4 regions of the Agathobacter rectalis ATCC 33656 genome follow, and region 1 is predicted to be linked to each of the others. Evidence: predicted binding sites of a transcription regulator. Region 1 holds the regulator's gene; each other region holds the start of a gene.

Region 1 (4,497 bases):
AAAGAGCCAAAAACTCCACTCACGAGCATAAACAGATATGCGAGGCAATTAAGAATCATGACGCACTGCTGGCAGAAAAATGCGCCAGAGAGCATATAAACAATTCAAAGAAAAATATGGAACACCTTGGTTGGGAGAACCTTATTAAGTAAAGGAGATTTAAGAATGAGCAAGATTACGATGACAACACCCCTTGTAGAGATGGACGGAGACGAGATGACCAGAATCCTCTGGCAGATGATAAAGGATGAGCTTTTAATACCTTTTATAGATTTGAAGACAGAGTATTATGATCTGGGCTTAGAGGAGCGAAATCGTACAGATGATCAGGTGACCGTTGAATCAGCAAAGGCAACCATGAAATACGGTGTCGCAGTAAAATGTGCGACAATCACACCAAACGCAGCCAGAATGACAGAGTACAATTTAAAGGAGATGTGGAAGAGCCCTAACGGCACAATAAGAGCCATGCTTGACGGAACAGTGTTCAGAGCACCAATCGTTGTAAAGGGTATAGAGCCAAACGTAAAGACATGGGTTAAACCAATTACAATCGCTCGTCATGCATATGGTGATGTGTACAAGGCAACAGAGATGAAGGTGGCTGGTCCCGGAAAGGCTGAGCTTGTATTTACAGCAGAAGATGGAACCGAGACAAGAGAGCTAATCCATGAGTTTAAGGGAGCGGGAGTTATTCAGGGACAGCATAACCTGGATGATTCAATCGAGAGCTTTGCACATAGCTGCTTTAAGTATGCACTTGATACAAAGCAGGATTTATGGTTTGCCACAAAGGATACAATCTCAAAGAAATATGACCACACCTTCAAGGATATCTTCCAGGAAATCTTTGATGCACAGTATAAGGAAGCTTTTGAGAAGGCTGGAATTACATATTTCTACACACTTATTGATGATGCTGTTGCCAGAGTAATGAAATCTGAGGGTGGATTTATCTGGGCATGCAAGAACTACGACGGAGATGTAATGAGTGATATGATCTCATCTGCATTCGGCTCACTTGCCATGATGACATCAGTGCTTGTATCCCCTCACGGATACTATGAGTATGAGGCAGCACATGGAACAGTTCAGAGACACTATTACAAGCATTTAAAGGGTGAGGAGACATCAACAAACTCTGTAGCTACTATTTTTGCATGGACAGGAGCACTCAGAAAAAGAGGAGAGCTTGACAAGCTTCCGGCACTTTCTGAGTTTGCAGACAAGCTTGAGGCAGCTTGCATAAAGACTATTGAGAGCGGAAAGATGACAAAGGATCTCGCACTCATCACAACAATTGAAAATCCTACTGTTTTAAACAGCGAAGGCTTCATCAAGGCAATCAGAGAGGAGCTTGAGAAGACAATTTAATCTGAAATTTGGTTTTTAGCCTTAGAAGTAAGATATAACCCGGGGATAATTATGAATTTTTTGAATGTTAAATTCTTAACACATTGACAGATGACCTTCAAAAAATTATAATTAATCTTGGGTTTTTGTCTTTAAAAGAGAAATGATATCCTGATGATTGGAGGAATAAGACTTGAGTAAAGAAATATCACAGGCGGTTATCAGAAGGCTGCCACGATACTATAGATATCTCGGAGAGCTTTTGGATGAGGGAGTGGAGCGTATTTCATCAAACGATCTGAGTCACAGAATGAAAGTGACAGCTTCACAAATCAGACAGGATCTCAATAATTTCGGAGGCTTTGGACAGCAGGGATACGGATACAATGTTCAGTTTCTCTACGAGGAAATCGGAAAGATAATGGGACTTAACACAGAGCATAGAATAATTATCATCGGTGCAGGCAATCTGGGCCAGGCACTCGCCAATTATGTAAAGTTTGAAAAGCTTGGCTTTGTCATAACAGCACTTTTTGACGTAAATCCTGAGCTTTCAGGAAAGAGTGTGCGAGGTATTCCAATCCTTATGCTAAGTGAGCTGGATGAGTATTGCAGAACACACAGGGTGGATATTGCGGCGCTCACCATGCCAAAGTCAAAGGCTGACTCTATTGCGTCAAAGCTTGTGGATTTAGGAATAAGGGCTATATGGAATTTTGCACATGTTGATCTTGAAATTCCAAATAAAGATGTGGTTGTGGAGAGTGTTCATCTGTCTGACAGCCTTATGCAGCTCAGCTATAATATTGTTAAAAACTCCAAAAATAAATAGAGGGTGAGTCTTATGAATGATAAAAAAGATTTTGAGGCTGCATTAAAAGGAAAAAAGGTGCCTTTACTGGTTTTAGACCAGAAGTGGCACAGACTTTTTGCCATTCATGGTAAGACTGACGAAATATCAGCCACGGAAAAAGAACTGGATGAGCTGTTAAAGCTGCAGGGAAAGTACAACAATGAGCTTAAGAATTTAAAAAAGCTTAAGTCGAAAATTATGTCTAATATTGTTGCCAACATGGGAGATGACGGCGATGAAAATCGTGATAAGGATAAGCAGCTTATAGATGAGATAAATGAGAAAGCTGACAACATTGAGGGAGAGCTTATTGAAATCCAGAAGAATATAAAAGCTGTAAATGACAGGCTGATGCTTTTGTCGATGGATTACTTCAGTGAAAAAATCGAGAAAAATAAACTGGAATCAAAAGAAATTGACGACTGGATTGCAAATATAAGAGTTGAACTTAAGAAAAATGTAATCAGAAAACAGAACAGAGATATTAACAACAGGGAGATTTATTCGTATCTTCATGATATTTTTGGCGCTGAGGTTTTAGATCTTTTTGATATTGAATATGACGATCCTATGGTTTTCAATGCCAATAATGCAAATACTGATAATGCAAACAATGAGAATAAGGGGAATTGATATTGGAATATATTGTTACAGGTAATGAAATGAAGCTTCTGGACGATACAACATCACAGGTCTTTTTGGTTCCTTCGGTGGTGCTGATGGAGCAGGCTGCGGCCGGTGTTGTCCGGGAGCTTGTTGCATGTTTTGATAAATCAAAGGAGTTTGCCGTGATATGTGGCAGAGGCAATAATGCAGGAGACGGTATCGCGATAGCAAGACTTTTAAATCAGGCCGGATACAGATGCATGGTGTACTATGCTTTTGGCACAGATGAGGCAGGAAGCGAGCTCTTTGAGCTGCAGAAAAATATATACGCAAGGTATGGCTTTAAGGTAGTCTCTGATATTGAGTGTGTGTGTAAAAGTGACGTAATAATAGATGCATTGTTTGGCACAGGGCTTAAGCGAGCCATAGAAGGCTCTTTAGCAGATGTGATTTCATCCGTTAACAAGACAGATGCTTACAGGGTGGCGGTCGACGTGCCGTCGGGAGTGGATTCTGATAAAGGACATGTGATGGGATGCACTTTTAAAGCAGATTTCACATATACTTTTTCTTATAAGAAGACAGGCCTTCTCCTGTGGCCGGGCTGTGATTATTGCGGTCTGGTTAAGGTGGTGCCTATAGGCATAGATGACCACAGCTTTTGTGGTAATCTGCCATCAGTAAGGGCTCTTGATGAGTCTGATTTAAAGAAACTTGATAACAGACCGGCACACTCCAACAAGGGAACTTTCGGAAAACTGTTAGTTATAGCAGGAAGCCGCGATATGGCCGGTGCGGCGGTGCTTTCGGCAAAGGCTGCATACAAAAGCGGAGCAGGGCTTGTGAAAATTATAACGCCGGAGTGCAACCGCTCAATAATCCAATGTGCTTTGCCGGAAGCACTGCTTTGTACTGATATCGCGTCAGCTAAAGCGCTTGAGACAGAGCTTGAGTGGGCAGATGCAGTGGTGATAGGTCCAGGTCTTTCAAAGTCTGATAATGCCAAAATGTTAGTTGAAACAGTACTAAAAACAGCAGAGATACCTCTTGTGATTGATGCGGATGCGCTTAATATCATATCAGACAACATGACTTTACTTAATGAGCATAAAATGCCTGTCATCGTGACTCCGCACCTGGGCGAGATGTCCAGACTTATGAAAAAGAGCATTGCTGATATACAGGAGGATATCATCGGTGTGGCAGGAGAGTTTGCATGCTTGTACAATGTGACTTGTGTGCTTAAGGATTTTCGTACGATTATCGCAGCGGCTGATGGCGAAAAGTTTATCAATCTGTCCGGCAACTGCGGTATGGCAACAGCCGGAAGCGGAGATGTGCTAAGCGGTATCGTGGGAGGTCTTCTGGTACAGTGGCGTGACACCAAAAAGGCCGCGGCATACGGTGCATTTATTCATGGACTTGCCGGTGATATGGTATTTGACAATACCGGCTCTTATGGTATGATAGCAAGTGATATTATTGATGGATTAGATAAAGTTTGGATTAAGGTGGAAAAAAATGGCAATTAACAGAATCAGAGCAGATATAGATCTGGATGCAATTTTATATAATATGGAGTCGATGCATAATAAGCTAAAGCCGGGGACAATGATGGCAGCAGTCGTAAAGGCTGATGGCTACGGTCACGGTGCTGAGGCTGTTTCAGAGGTACTGGAGCCGCT
Region 2 (4,497 bases), 870 kb from region 1:
TGATTTTTTTAACAATCAAAAAGTGCAATGCACTCTTGTTACATTCAAGGTACAGCAAAAATGTATAAATGTCCAATGCATCTTTTATACGAAATCTATAGTTTTTGTCTATCAAATGGTGTATATTATTTCTAGACTTTGTTGTGAGCATTCGCCGGAGGTCCGCTTGCCCTGCGCTGCACACCGGTGGTATATGCTCTCATAATTCCTTAGTCTAGTGGGAGTAAATGCCGCCTCAAACAGAGTTTATTAGGCGCGAAAAATCAAACGCGCTTTTTACTTTATTGGTATACTAAAGGCTGTGTTGCTTGAACGAGTATTTTCCGCGCCACTTTTGCTTGAGGCGGCATATAACTCCCACACGACACGTCATAAATCGAGCATATACCACCGGTGTGCAGCGCAGGGCAAGCGGACCTCCGGCGAATAAATATATTAAATACATAGGGGGTGTACTATGAATCTGAGTCAATTGCAGTACTTCAAGGTACTGGCGCAGGAAGAACATTATACGAGGGCGGCACAGATGCTGTCGATTACGCAGCCGTCTTTAAGCCATGCAATCTCACAGCTGGAGCAGGAGCTTGGCACGCGTTTGTTTGAGAAAAAGGGAAGAAATGTCGTGCTGACCAGATATGGGAAGATGTTTCTGCCGTATGTTGAGGAATCATTAAAGGTGCTTAATGAGGGTGTGCAGCGCATTCAGGAGGTCAATGGCAGCAGGCATGGAATTATACATCTGGCATATATATATACGATGGGAAGTGAGTTCGCGCCAAAGCTGGTGCGTAAATTTCTCGATGCATACCCGGATTATGATATAGAATTTCATTTTACGGTTGGAACAACCGGAGAGATTATAGATGGACTAAAGGATGACAAATATGACATAGTTTTCTCTTCTTATAAGGATGGGGAACAGGATATAGATTTTAAGAAGATCGCGAATCAGAAGCTTGTGCTTGCAGTGCCCATGGACCATCCGCTTTCCATAAAGGACAGTGTGGATTTGCGCGATACAATAGAGTATCCGCAGATTTATTTTGAGAAGGGCAGCGGTCTGCGTCCGGTCATTGATCAGATGTTTGAGGAGATAGGACAGTTTCCGAAGGTAGCCTTCGAGATGGAGGAGGATTCGAGTATGGCGGGTCTCGTGGCGCAGGGCTTTGGAATAGCTGTGATGCCTGATATTCCAATACTTCGGTCACTTTCTGTAAAGACGCTTGATATATACAATCCTCCTTATGAGAGAGCGGTGTATCTGGCAACGCTTAAGCAGAGATATTTATCACCGGTTGCGAAGGCATTTATCAGGTTTGTGATCGAGGAGACTGCCTAGCTGCAGCTTTCCCGCACAAACTCTATGAAGCGCTTGATAGCCGGAAGCTGGTATTTGCCTGTCATGTAGCCCATGTATACAGTGTGTGAGAATGACTCATGCGAAACGAGGTGGCGTATGCAGATGTCATCGCGGTGAATTGCATCGACATCTGCGACAAGCGCAATGCCAAAGCCCTGCGCCACGAGGGAGGCGATGCCGTTCTCATCGGGTGACTCACATATGAAGTTTGGCGATACATCATGCTTCTTGAAAAAGCTTCTGGTGTACTTGCCAAGGCCTGAGTGTCTGGCATAGCCGAGCACAGGATAGTCAGCGAAATCAGTGGCTTCCATGGTATCCTTAAGTGTCAGTGGGTGGCCGGGAGGCAGTATGGCAACTATTTCCTGCCTTATAATAGGAACAAAATCAATACCATTTTCATCTGGCGAGTATGAACCGAAAATTATGTCATACCTGCCTTTTTTTAATCCCTCAATATTCACAGAGGTGATGTCCTGAAAGAAATTGAACGTGATATTTTTATTTTCCTTTTCGGTGAGGAAAGAGCGCACGATAGTTGGGATAAACACCTTTGCAAGAGGTGATACGTAGGCGATATCGATGTGACCGCCGTCGGTTGCAATCTGGTGCATTTTGCTCTCGGCTCTCTTTACATCGTCCAGAATAGTAGACACGTGTTCTAAAAAAATCTCCCCGGCCTTGGTCAGTATTACATTCCTGCCTCTCTTTTCAAATAAAGTGACGCCAAGCTCGTCCTCTAAAGCAGCTATCGAACGGCTGAGGCTTGGCTCTGTGATATTCATTTTTTCGGCAGCCTGATTGAAGTGTTCCAGAACTGCCGCTTGGTAAAAATAACTTAATTGATTGAGTGTCATGTATAAATCTCCGTAAAATAATAGATACAGTCTATGAATTACAAATATTATAGCCTAAATTTGTGCATATTATAACATGATTAGTACAGTAATGCTATTAAAAAATAACAAAATAAGCATTGGAAGTACCAAAAATAATGCGTTATAATATCATTATCAAAGGTTGTTAAGTTTTTAACGAAGTGGGCATCGTTGAAAACATAGCTAAGTAAAATACGAATAATCAATATTATCACATTTAAAAATGAAGGAGATTTAATCATGGCAGAGAGAATCACAGGACACACAGAACTCATCGGACTTATGGCTTACCCAATCAGACATTCAAGCTCACCGGCAATGCACAATGAGGCATTTGCATATCTTGGACTTGACTACGCTTATCTGGCATTTGAGGTTGATAACAACACTCTCGAGGATGCGGTTAAGGGAATCAGAGCATTAAAGCTTGTAGGCTCTAATGTATCAATGCCAAACAAGACAGTTGTAGGACAGTACTTAGACAAGCTTTCACCTGCAGCAGAGCTTTGCGGAGCTGTAAATACAATAGTAAACGAGAACGGAGTACTCACAGGACACATCACAGACGGTATCGGCTTCATGCAGGCGCTCAAGGATAACGACATCGATGTTATCGGAAAGAAGATGACAATCGCAGGAGCAGGCGGAGCTGCTACAGCTATCGAGATTCAGGCAGCACTTGACGGTGTCAAGGAAATCTCAATCTTCAATATCCATGACAAGTTCTGGGCAAACGCTGAAGAGACAGTTAGAAAGATCAACGAGAAGACAGACTGCAAGGCTACTCTTTACGACCTTGATGACAAGGAGAAGTTAAGAGAAGAGATGGCTGATTCCTACATCTTCGTAAACGGAACAGGTGTTGGCATGAAGCCACTCGAGGGAATGTCTGTAGTACCTGACAAATCATTCTTCCGTCCTGAGCTTATCGTAATTGACGTACCTTACTCTCCACTTGAGACAAAGATGCGTTCTATGGCAAAAGAGGTGGGCTGCAAGACAATGAACGGTCTTGGAATGATGCTTTTCCAGGGAGCAGCAGCCTTCAAGCTCTGGACAGGAAAAGATATGCCAATCGAGCATATGAAGGAAGTATTAAACATCAGATATGATGATTAATCAGACACAGAAATTAAATCACATTGAATTATTTTGACAGAAATTAAGGAGAACACTGATGAATAAAAAATATTTACCTAGCGCATTAATCCTTTACTTAAACTACTTTATACACGGAGTGGGCTGCTCTATCCTCGGACAGGCAGTCATCAAGGAGGCTCTCGCGGCTTCATGGGGAGTGCAGGTTATGGCTATTACAGCTATTTCAGCAGCCCTGGGACTTGGACGTCTTATCGCACTTCCGTTTGCAGGACCTTTATCAGATAAGCTCGGACGCCGTATCTCAACAGCAATCGGAAGCGGCTCTTATGCTATCTACCTGATCGGACTTGCCCTTGCATTCAATGCAGGAACACATGGTGGATACCAGATTGCTTATATCTGTGCTATCATTGGCGGTATTGCGAACTCATTCCTTGATACAGGAATTTACCCTGCAGTATCAGAAATCATCTACAAAGCACCGGGTGTTGCGACAATGGGAATCAAATTCTTCATCGCTATCGCACAGATGCTTTTACCATTCGTACTTGGTATGACAGTTGCTACAACAGCAGCAGGACTTACATCATACAACACACTGTTCTTCGGATGTGGAATCATCTACATTGTACTTTTAGTATTAGTAATGATCTTCCCGCTTCCTGATAGCGATGCAAAGGCAGAGGGAAAGAAAGAAGGACTTATCGCAAGCTTAAAGCACACACATTTTTCTGTTGAGTCAATCGCAATGATTATCATTGGATTTACATGTACAGGAACCTTCCAGTTATGGCTCAACTGTGCACAGAACTTTGCAAAAGAGAACGTAGGCTGGGCTGATCCGTCAGTTATGCAGTCATACTACTCAGCAGGAACCATGATAGCTCTTATCGTAACTGCACTTTTAACAAGAAAAATCAAGGACGTCAGATTTATCCTTGTTTACCCTGTAATCTGCCTTGCAACAATGGTAGTAGTGTTAGTCGGACAGACAAAGCCACTCATGATCGCAGGTGCATTCATCATCGGATGGGCAGGAGCAGGCGGACTTTTACAGATCGTAACATCTGTATGCAACATGCTCTTCCCTAAGATCAAGGGAACAGTAACAGCGCTTGTAATGATCGCTTCATCACTTTGTAACTACACAATCCTTAC
Region 3 (4,497 bases), 1.2 Mb from region 1:
GCTTAGCAATCTTGTCTAACTCAGCGAATGTAGTTTTCTTAACCTGCATATCCTCGAAAGCAGCCTCAACGATGAGGTCACAATCCTTGCAGAGATCTTCTTTTAAACCAGGAGTGATGCTTGCAAGAATGCCGTCAACCTTCTCCTGTGTCATTTTCTCTTTTGCTACAAGTCTTGCATATCCTTTTGCAATCTTGTCTTTTCCGCCTTCAGCCCACTCCTGCTTGATATCGCAGAGTGCTACCTCGTATCCATCTACCTGTGCGAATGCTTTTGCGATTCCCTGGCCCATTGTACCAGCACCGATAATTCCAACCTTCATTTTAATTCCTCCTAAAATATATTATGGTGCAAAAGCTTTAAGTGCTAAGCCTCTGCAGCATAACTTAATCATATATATAAACTGATGTGAATAAACTAATTCACACTACAAGGGGATGCACCTGCATCCCCTCATATATCTATTGGCAAAGAAAATTAGTACTTCTCAACGATAGTAGAACATCCCATTCCACCACCGATACAAAGTGTTGCAAGACCTCTGTTAGATCCTCTCTTCTGCATCTCATGTAATAATGTAACAAGGATACGACAGCCTGAAGCTCCTACAGGATGTCCGAGTGCGATAGCACCACCGTTTACATTTACCTTGCTCATATCGAAACCAAGATCTCTTGCTACAGCGATTGACTGTGCAGCAAATGCCTCGTTTGCCTCGATAAGATCGAAATCATCAATTGTAAGACCTGTCTTTGCAAGAACCTTCTTTGTAGAAGCTACCGGTCCAACACCCATGATCTCAGGCTCAACTCCGCCAAGTGCTCCTGCTACCCATGTAGCTAATGGCTTAACACCGAGCTCCTTAGCTTTCTCTTCGCTCATTACAACTACTGCTGCAGCACCATCATTGATTCCTGATGCGTTACCGGCTGTAACAAGTCCGCCCTCTTTACCTGAGCAGCAACGAAGCTTAGAAAGAGTCTCTACTGTTGTTCCGGCACGAGGTCCCTCGTCCTTTTTGAACTCAACGATTTCTTTCTTAACCTTAACAGGTACAGGAACGATCTCATCATCGAACTTGCCTGCTGCGATAGCTGCCTCACACTTCTGCTGTGAGTTTGCTGAGAACTCATCAAGCTCTTCACGAGTGATGCCGTATTTATCACATACATTCTCAGCTGTGATCATCATATGATAGTGGTTGAATGCATCTGTAAGAGCATCGTTAACCATTGTATCGATGATTGTTGCATTGTTCATTCTGTATCCGAAACGTGCCTTTGTCATAGCGTAAGGAGCCATTGACATGTTCTCCATACCACCGGCAACAACGATATCAGCCTCACCGGCCTTGATCATTGTAGCAGCGTCGTTTACACACTTAAGACCTGATCCACAAACGACATTGATTGTGATAGCCGGAACCTCGATTGGAAGTCCTGCCTTGATAGAAGCCTGACGAGCTACGTTCTGTCCCTGAGCTGCCTGGATAACACAACCCATCTTAACCTCGTCAACCATCTCAGGAGCAACACCTGCACGGTTTAAAGCCTCCTTAATTACGATTGCACCTAAATCTGCGGCTGGAGTATTGCTTAATGCTCCGCCCATTTTGCCGATTGCTGTACGGCAAGCACTTGCGATTACAACTTTCTTTGCCATTATATTATCTCCTTTAAATTGTATTGCACATCCGTGCTGTTAATTTTTTAACAAAGTTATTATACTACAAATTTATGTAAAAATCAATTGCTTTTGTTAATAATTTGTCAAATTTCTATTAAACTTTGCATATTTTTCACACGTATTACTTATACTATTCCGTCAGATTAACAAAAACCGGTGCTATTATAACCTGCGGCATGCATACAGGCATAACACATCATATTTTTCATTTTATAAAAAATCCCCGGGCAGCATATCCGATATACTGTCCGGGGATAAAATATATTCTATATACTTTTAAAGATTCTTAACTGTTGCAATATCAACCGGTGTCTTCTTGTCAGAAGCAGTCTCTAATGCATGCGCAAGTGCATTGGCTGTATCCATGGCCGTGATACAGTAAACACCTGTCTCGATTGCATTTCTTCTGATAAGGAAACCGTCTCTTGTCTTGTCTCCGTTACCCTGTGTAGGTGTATCGATTACAAGGTCTATCTTGTGTCCGAGGATAAGATCCATGACGTTTGGAGACTCCTGTGATATCTTGTTTACGCGAAGAGCATTTACTCCGTGCTCCTGTAAGTACTTTGCAGTACTTCTTGTGGCATAAATCTTGTATCCAAGCTTCTCAAAACGCTTTGCAACGCCTACCGCCTCAGGCTTATCGGCATCCTTTACAGTCATAATCATCTGCTTGTACTTAGGAAGCTCGACTCCCGCACCCTCAAATGCCTTGTAAAGCGCACCATTGAAGGTCTTGTCAATTCCAAGACACTCTCCTGTTGACTTCATCTCAGGTCCGAGTGAAATCTCAGCGCCACGCAGCTTCTCGAATGAGAATACCGGCATCTTGATTGCAATGTAATCGGCTGTCGGAGCAAGTCCAGGTGTGTAGCCCATGCCCTTTATTGTCTCACCCATGATGATTCTTGCTGCGAGGTCTACGATTGGAATACCTGTAACCTTGCTGATGTATGGTACTGTTCTTGAAGAACGTGGGTTTACCTCGATAACATAGATGTTGTCGTCCATATCGATAAACTGGATATTAATCATACCAACAACATGGAGTGCCTGTGCAAGTCTCTTTGTATACTCAACCAGAGTCTCTTTTGCTTTTTCTGAGATAGTATGTGCAGGGTAAACTGAGATAGAGTCTCCTGAGTGTACTCCTGTACGCTCGATGTGCTCCATGATACCCGGAATCAGGATATCTGTACCATCACAGATTGCATCAACCTCAATTTCCTTACCCATAAGGTACTTATCTACAAGGATTGGATGATCCTGTGTGATTGTGTTGATGATGCCGATAAACTCTTCGATTTCATCATCATTCCATGCAATCTTCATACCCTGTCCGCCAAGCACGTATGAAGGACGGACAAGTACAGGGTAACCGATCTCGTTTGCTACCTTCTTTGCCTCCTCAGCTGTAAATACTGTACCACCTGCTGCTCTTGGGATACCTGTCTTCTGAAGAATCTCATCGAAGAGCTCTCTGTCCTCTGCTGCGTCTACATCCTCAGCCTTTGTTCCAAGTATCTTGACACCCATCTTCATAAGTGCCTCTGTAAGCTTGATGGCGGTCTGTCCACCGAACTGTACAACAGCTCCGTCAGGCTTTTCAATATTAACGATGCTCTCAACATCCTCAGCTGTGAGTGGCTCAAAATAGAGCTTGTCAGCAATATCAAAGTCAGTTGAAACGGTCTCAGGGTTGTTGTTTACGATGATTGTCTCCCAGCCTTCCTTGGCAAACGACCATGTACAGTGGACTGAACAGTAATCAAACTCAACACCCTGTCCGATACGGATAGGTCCTGAACCAAGTACAAGCACCTTTTTCTGTGGATTTGTCTCTGCCGCCTCATTCTCGCTGCCGAATACTGAGTAGTAGTATGGTGTCTCTGCTTCAAACTCTGCGGCACAGGTATCAACCATCTTGTAGGCTGCCACAATGCCATTGTCGTAACGCATCTTCTTGATATCAGCCTCATCAATATCTGTAAGCTGTGAGATAACATTGTCAGGGAACTCGATACGCTTTGCCTCTTTTAACAGGTCAACTGTAAGCTCCTCTGTCTTTAAACGGTTCTCCATCTCAACAAGTATTGCGATTTTATCGATAAACCAAAGATCTATCTTAGTAATCTCGTGAATATGCTCGTATTTAACTCCACGGCGGAGCGCCTCTGCGATAACCCAGATACGTCTGTCGTCAACAACTGCAAGCTGTTTCTCAAGCTCATCATCTGTAAGACCAGTAAAGTCATAAGACATAAGTGAATCAACATGCTGCTCGAGAGATCTGATAGCCTTCATAAGGGCACCCTCGAAGTTGTTGCAGATACTCATTACCTCTCCGGTAGCCTTCATCTGAGTGGTAAGTGTACGCTTTGCTGTGAGGAACTTGTCGAACGGAAGTCTTGGAATCTTGACTACACAGTAATCAAGCATTGGCTCAAAGCTTGCGTATGTCTTCTGTGTGATAGCGTTCTTGATCTCATCGAGGTGATAGCCGAGTGCAATCTTGGCTGTAACCTTGGCGATAGGATATCCTGTAGCCTTTGATGCGAGTGCTGATGAACGTGAAACTCGTGGGTTTACTTCGATAACACAGTACTCGAATGAGTCAGGATTGAGGGCATACTGTACGTTACAGCCTCCTGTAATCTGAAGCTCGTTGATGATATTGAGTGCTGATGTACGAAGCATCTGATACTCTTTATCTCCAAGTGTCTGCGAAGGTGCTACTACGATTGAATCTCCTGTATGCACACCGACCGGGTCGATATTTTCCATGTTACATACTGTGATGCAGTTGCCGTT
Region 4 (4,497 bases), 400 kb from region 1:
TGATATGGAGCTTATCGTAAGAGGAGATAGGCTTGGCGGCTATGATGAAAGCGATGAGATAAAGCTTTTCCTTGCAGGCACAACTACAGCAGGAGATGCGTCTGATGATACAGCAGGAAGTGAGTCGTCAGATACCAAAACAGCCAGTGCCACAGAACAGACCGCACAGACAGAAGCTGATACCGCGGCAGAAGAAAAGACATACACTGCAGATGAGCTTAAGGATGCCATAAAGGAGCAGACCAGAAGTGTTGCCGATGTTGATTTACAAAAGAGAATTGCACAGGCCAATTTAAAGGAACTGCAGAGCGAGCTTGAGGATGGCGTGGTATATGCAAAGAAGGATGGAATTGTGACAACAGTCTGTGATCCTGCCAATCCACCGAAGGACGGTACACCTTTCCTGCAGCTTTCGGGAGCATCAGGACTGTATATCAGCGGAACAATCGGTGAGCTGGATCTGGATACGGTAAAAATAGGACAGAGCGTATCAGCAGTCAACTACATGACAGGTGATACCTATGAGGGCACAATATCCGAGATAAGCAATGTGCCGTCAGACAGCGTAAACTATTATGGAGACAGCAATCCAAACTCCTCATTCTATGAGTACACCGCGTACATTGAGAATCCGCAGAATCTCAAAAAGGGCGATTCACTTGAGTTGACCATAGATACATCATCGGAGGGCTCTGACAGCGGACTATATATCGACAAGTCATATGTCAGAACAGAGAACGGACAGTCATATATATACAAGGATGACAACGGAAAGCTCAAAAAACAGTCTGTCAAAACAGGCAAGTCGCTCTGGGGCTCATATGTGGAGATAAAGTCAGGTCTGACAAATGATGACTATATCGCATTCCCGTATGGAGTCAGGGAGGGCGAGAAAACCAAGGTGTCGGAAGATGGTATGTATTAGTTTAGCAGGGAGGATTAAAGATGCTTGAAAATATTAGATTGTCCTTTAGGGGAATCTGGTCACATAAGATGCGTTCGTTTCTGACCATGCTTGGAATCATCATCGGAATTGCAGCAATTATTGCGATTGTTTCCACAATTCAGGGCACAAACGAACAGATAGAAAAGAACCTCATAGGTTCGGGAAGTAATAACGTAAAGGTCACACTGCAGAAGGATGGCTATGATATGGATTTATCATATGAAACAGCGCCGGCGGGAGTGACTGAGGTATCGGCTGCCACACTTGACAGCATAAAGGAGCTCGACCATGTGAAAAATGCAGCTCTTTACCGTACAAGACAGGCTTCCAATGCAGTCTATTATCTGAACACGGCGCTTTCGGGCGGCAATATAACAGGTGTCGATGACGGATATTTCGATACTGCAAGCTATGTAGTCATGAAGGGCAGAGGCTTCTCAAAGAATGACTATGCAAATGCACGCAGGGTGGCTCTTATTGATGAGAGCGTGGAGAGCAGCCTGTTTTCAGGAGAGAGCGCACTCGGCAAGACAGTAGAGATACAGGGATATCCGTTTACAGTAGTCGGTGTAGTCACGGAAAAGGACAGCTATGACCTGGTAATAAACTCAATGGATGATTACTATATGTATGCCCATGATGACAGCCAGGGCAATGTATTTGTGCCAAGCGGAACATGGCCGGTTATATTTGGTTATGATGAGCCGCAGAACCTTTTGCTTAAGGCAGACAGCACGGATACCATGGCTACAGTGGGAAAGGCTGCTGAGGAGATACTTAACAGTAATTTAAATGTCACAGACGGCTCTGATGTGACCTACAAGGCACAGGATTTACAGGAGCAGGCAAAGCAAATACAGCAGCTCAGCCAGTCAACCAACATGATGCTCATCTGGATTGCCGGAATATCACTGCTAGTCGGTGGTATCGGTGTCATGAATATCATGCTTGTGTCAGTCACAGAGCGTACCTCGGAGATAGGACTTAAAAAAGCAATCGGAGCAGGAAAGGGAGCAATACTTGGACAGTTCCTCACAGAGGCAGTTGTTCTCACAAGTCTTGGAGGTTTGGTCGGAGTGCTGGTCGGAGTGATACTCTCTAAGGTCATCTCAATGCTAAACGGCACGCCGACAGCGATAAGTCCGGCAGCAGCTATACTTGCGGTGCTTTTTTCCATGGCAATCGGAATCATATTCGGTATGCTTCCTTCATACAAGGCAGCGAACCTGAACCCTATTGACGCACTGCGCCATGAGTAATTTTTATTAAAATTGCCGTTATTGTGAAAAAAATAACAATTCTTTGTATTTTGATGAATACAAGGGTAGAAAAAGTTTAAAAAATTTTGTAGAATGTTCCTAGTAGATAAATACTAGGAGCATTTTTTTAGAGGAATCAGGTCATGTGATATGGGAAGTGTCACATGGTATAATGATTCTTCTAAGTATATAATTAATTAGGTAACAAAATATACATTATTTTAAGGAAAAGGAGATAATATGTACGCTGACGAAAACGTAATCAAAATCAAACATGCAGTTTTGCTTGAGGTCGCAAAGGCTGCATTTGCAGGTAACCTCGATGAGATCAGAGATGACATCCCATTTACACTTATTCCGGGACCGACACCTCAGTTCCGTTGCTGTATCTACAAGGAGAGAGAGATCATCCGTCAACGTGTCAGACTAGCAGAGGGTAAAGCACCAAGCGCAAACGATGACGGCAATATCATCCAGGTAATCAGCTCAGCATGTGAGGATTGTCCGATTTCAAGCTACACAGTTACTGAGAACTGTCAGAACTGTCTTGGCAAGGCTTGTATCAATGCATGTAAGTTCGGAGCAATTGAGGCAGGACGTCTCCGCTCACATATCGACCCACAGAAGTGTAAGGAGTGTGGACGCTGTGCACAGGCATGTCCTTACAACGCTATCGCTCATTTAAAGAGACCATGTAAGTTCTCTTGCCCTGTAAATGCCATTACATACAATGAGTACGGCATTTCAGTGATTGATGAGAGCAAATGTATCAGATGTGGTAAGTGTATCCACAGCTGTCCATTCGGAGCTATCGGATCAAAGACATATATCGTAGATGTAATCGATGCAATCAAGTCAGAGAACAAGCATGTATACGCTATGGTTGCACCTGCAGCAGAGGGACAGTTTGGCGCAAATATCACTATGAACAGCTGGAAGAAAGCTATGCAGGCAGTTGGCTTCAACGGTTTTGTTGAGGTAGCACTCGGAGGAGATATGACAGCAGCATACGAGGCTGATGAGTGGCTTGAGGCATATGAGGCAGGAGAGAAGAAGGTTACATCATGCTGTCCTGGATTTGTAAATATGGTTAGAAAGCACTATCCTGAGCTTGCTGACAAGATTTCTACAACTGTTTCACCTATGTGTGCAGTTTCAAGAATGATCAAGGCAAAGGACCCTGATGCAGTTACAGTATTCATCGGACCATGTGTTGCCAAGAAGTCAGAGGTACATGATCAGAAGATAGAGGGCAATGCAGACTATGTACTTACCTTCAGCGAGATTCGTGCTATTATGAAGGCAAAGGGTGTACAGCTTGAGGCTGATGATACCTCATACCAGGAGGGCTCAGTATACGGTAAGCGTTTCGCAAACTCAGGCGGAGTTACAGCAGCCGTAATCGAGAGCATGAAGGAAAAAGGCGAGGATGTTGATTGCAAGGTTTGCAAGGCAAACGGAGCAGCAGAGTGTAAGAAGGCACTTCTCCTCATGAAGGCAGGCAAGCTTCCTGAGAACTTCATCGAGGGAATGGCATGTGAGGGCGGCTGCGTAGGCGGACCAAGCTCATACAATGACATGGTATCTACCAAGAAGTTCCGTGATGATCTCTTAAGCAGAGCAGATGACAGAAAGATTCGTGACAACATCGCCAACTACCATATGGAGACATTTGAGATGCACCGCAAGGAGCAGTAATAAAATAATTGTTACAGCATAAGCTTTTTAAATCCCCCGGCTTGTTCGGGGGATTTTTGTGATTGTGAATATCTACAAAAAGATATGTGGTTAGTCATATTGAGAACTGAATAGTAACAAAGATATTAAATAAATTAATTACTTATTAAGACTGCACCGGAGGTATTCATGATAAAGAAACAATTGTAACATAACTGAAATATATGAAGCCAACATTAAGAAATTCTCAAGGAATTTGCAGTAGCAAAAAAGATTGTTTAACGCTATAATAGATATTGCTTGAAATAATATTATCAGGTTTGAGTAATAATATAGAGAGAATAATTATAAAATGCTAAAGAGGATTGGAAAAATGGACAAAAATAAAAAGATGATTATCGGCATACTTACGGCTGCAATAGTTCTGGTGGTGGCGTTTATAGTATATATCACATGCTTTGACTCACACATTGAGTTCAGCAGCAAGTTCAAAAACGGTATTACTGTTGAGTATGGCAAAAAGTTTGAGGCACCAAAAATCAAGGCGTATGTCAGAGGCAGGCTTATAAATCGGAAGGGAAAAGAGATAAAATGTACTATAGACAGTAATGTCGA

Evidence for each region. Region 1 encodes Rex, which represses fermentation and respiration genes when NADH is low (regulators of the CRP and FNR family bind a similar motif). Its sites were predicted from a motif close to ATTGTTAANTANTTAACAAT; they were not measured.
Region 2: EUBREC_RS12770 (shikimate dehydrogenase) is a predicted target of Rex. The motif match lies at 2,380-2,399, and genes of this name have one in related genera.
Region 3: EUBREC_RS03285 (acetyl-CoA C-acetyltransferase) is a predicted target of Rex. The motif match lies at 1,755-1,774, and genes of this name have one in related genera.
Region 4: EUBREC_RS10790 (4Fe-4S dicluster domain-containing protein) is a predicted target of Rex. The motif match lies at 2,226-2,245, and genes of this name have one in related genera.

The regions. Positions count from the first base shown of each region.
Region 1 is NC_012781.1:1,855,481-1,859,977, reverse strand. Features, by position in the region: gene EUBREC_RS08895 (GntR family transcriptional regulator) at 1-152, shown strand, start outside; gene EUBREC_RS08890 (NADP-dependent isocitrate dehydrogenase) at 166-1,374, shown strand; gene EUBREC_RS08885 (redox-sensing transcriptional repressor Rex) at 1,547-2,185, shown strand; gene EUBREC_RS08880 (hypothetical protein) at 2,198-2,839, shown strand; gene EUBREC_RS08875 (NAD(P)H-hydrate dehydratase) at 2,842-4,344, shown strand; gene alr (alanine racemase) at 4,334-4,497, shown strand, end outside.
Region 2 is NC_012781.1:2,723,890-2,728,386, reverse strand. Features, by position in the region: gene EUBREC_RS12780 (LysR family transcriptional regulator) at 458-1,339, shown strand; gene EUBREC_RS12775 (LysR family transcriptional regulator) at 1,336-2,217, opposite strand; gene EUBREC_RS12770 (shikimate dehydrogenase) at 2,479-3,357, shown strand; gene EUBREC_RS12765 (MFS transporter) at 3,416-4,497, shown strand, end outside.
Region 3 is NC_012781.1:674,512-679,008, reverse strand. Features, by position in the region: gene EUBREC_RS03290 (3-hydroxyacyl-CoA dehydrogenase family protein) at 1-322, opposite strand, end outside; gene EUBREC_RS03285 (acetyl-CoA C-acetyltransferase) at 478-1,662, opposite strand; gene carB (carbamoyl-phosphate synthase large subunit) at 1,963-4,497, opposite strand, start outside.
Region 4 is NC_012781.1:2,254,635-2,259,131, reverse strand. Features, by position in the region: gene EUBREC_RS10800 (biotin/lipoyl-binding protein) at 1-925, shown strand, start outside; gene EUBREC_RS10795 (ABC transporter permease) at 946-2,205, shown strand; gene EUBREC_RS10790 (4Fe-4S dicluster domain-containing protein) at 2,446-3,903, shown strand; gene EUBREC_RS10785 (polysaccharide deacetylase family protein) at 4,256-4,497, shown strand, end outside.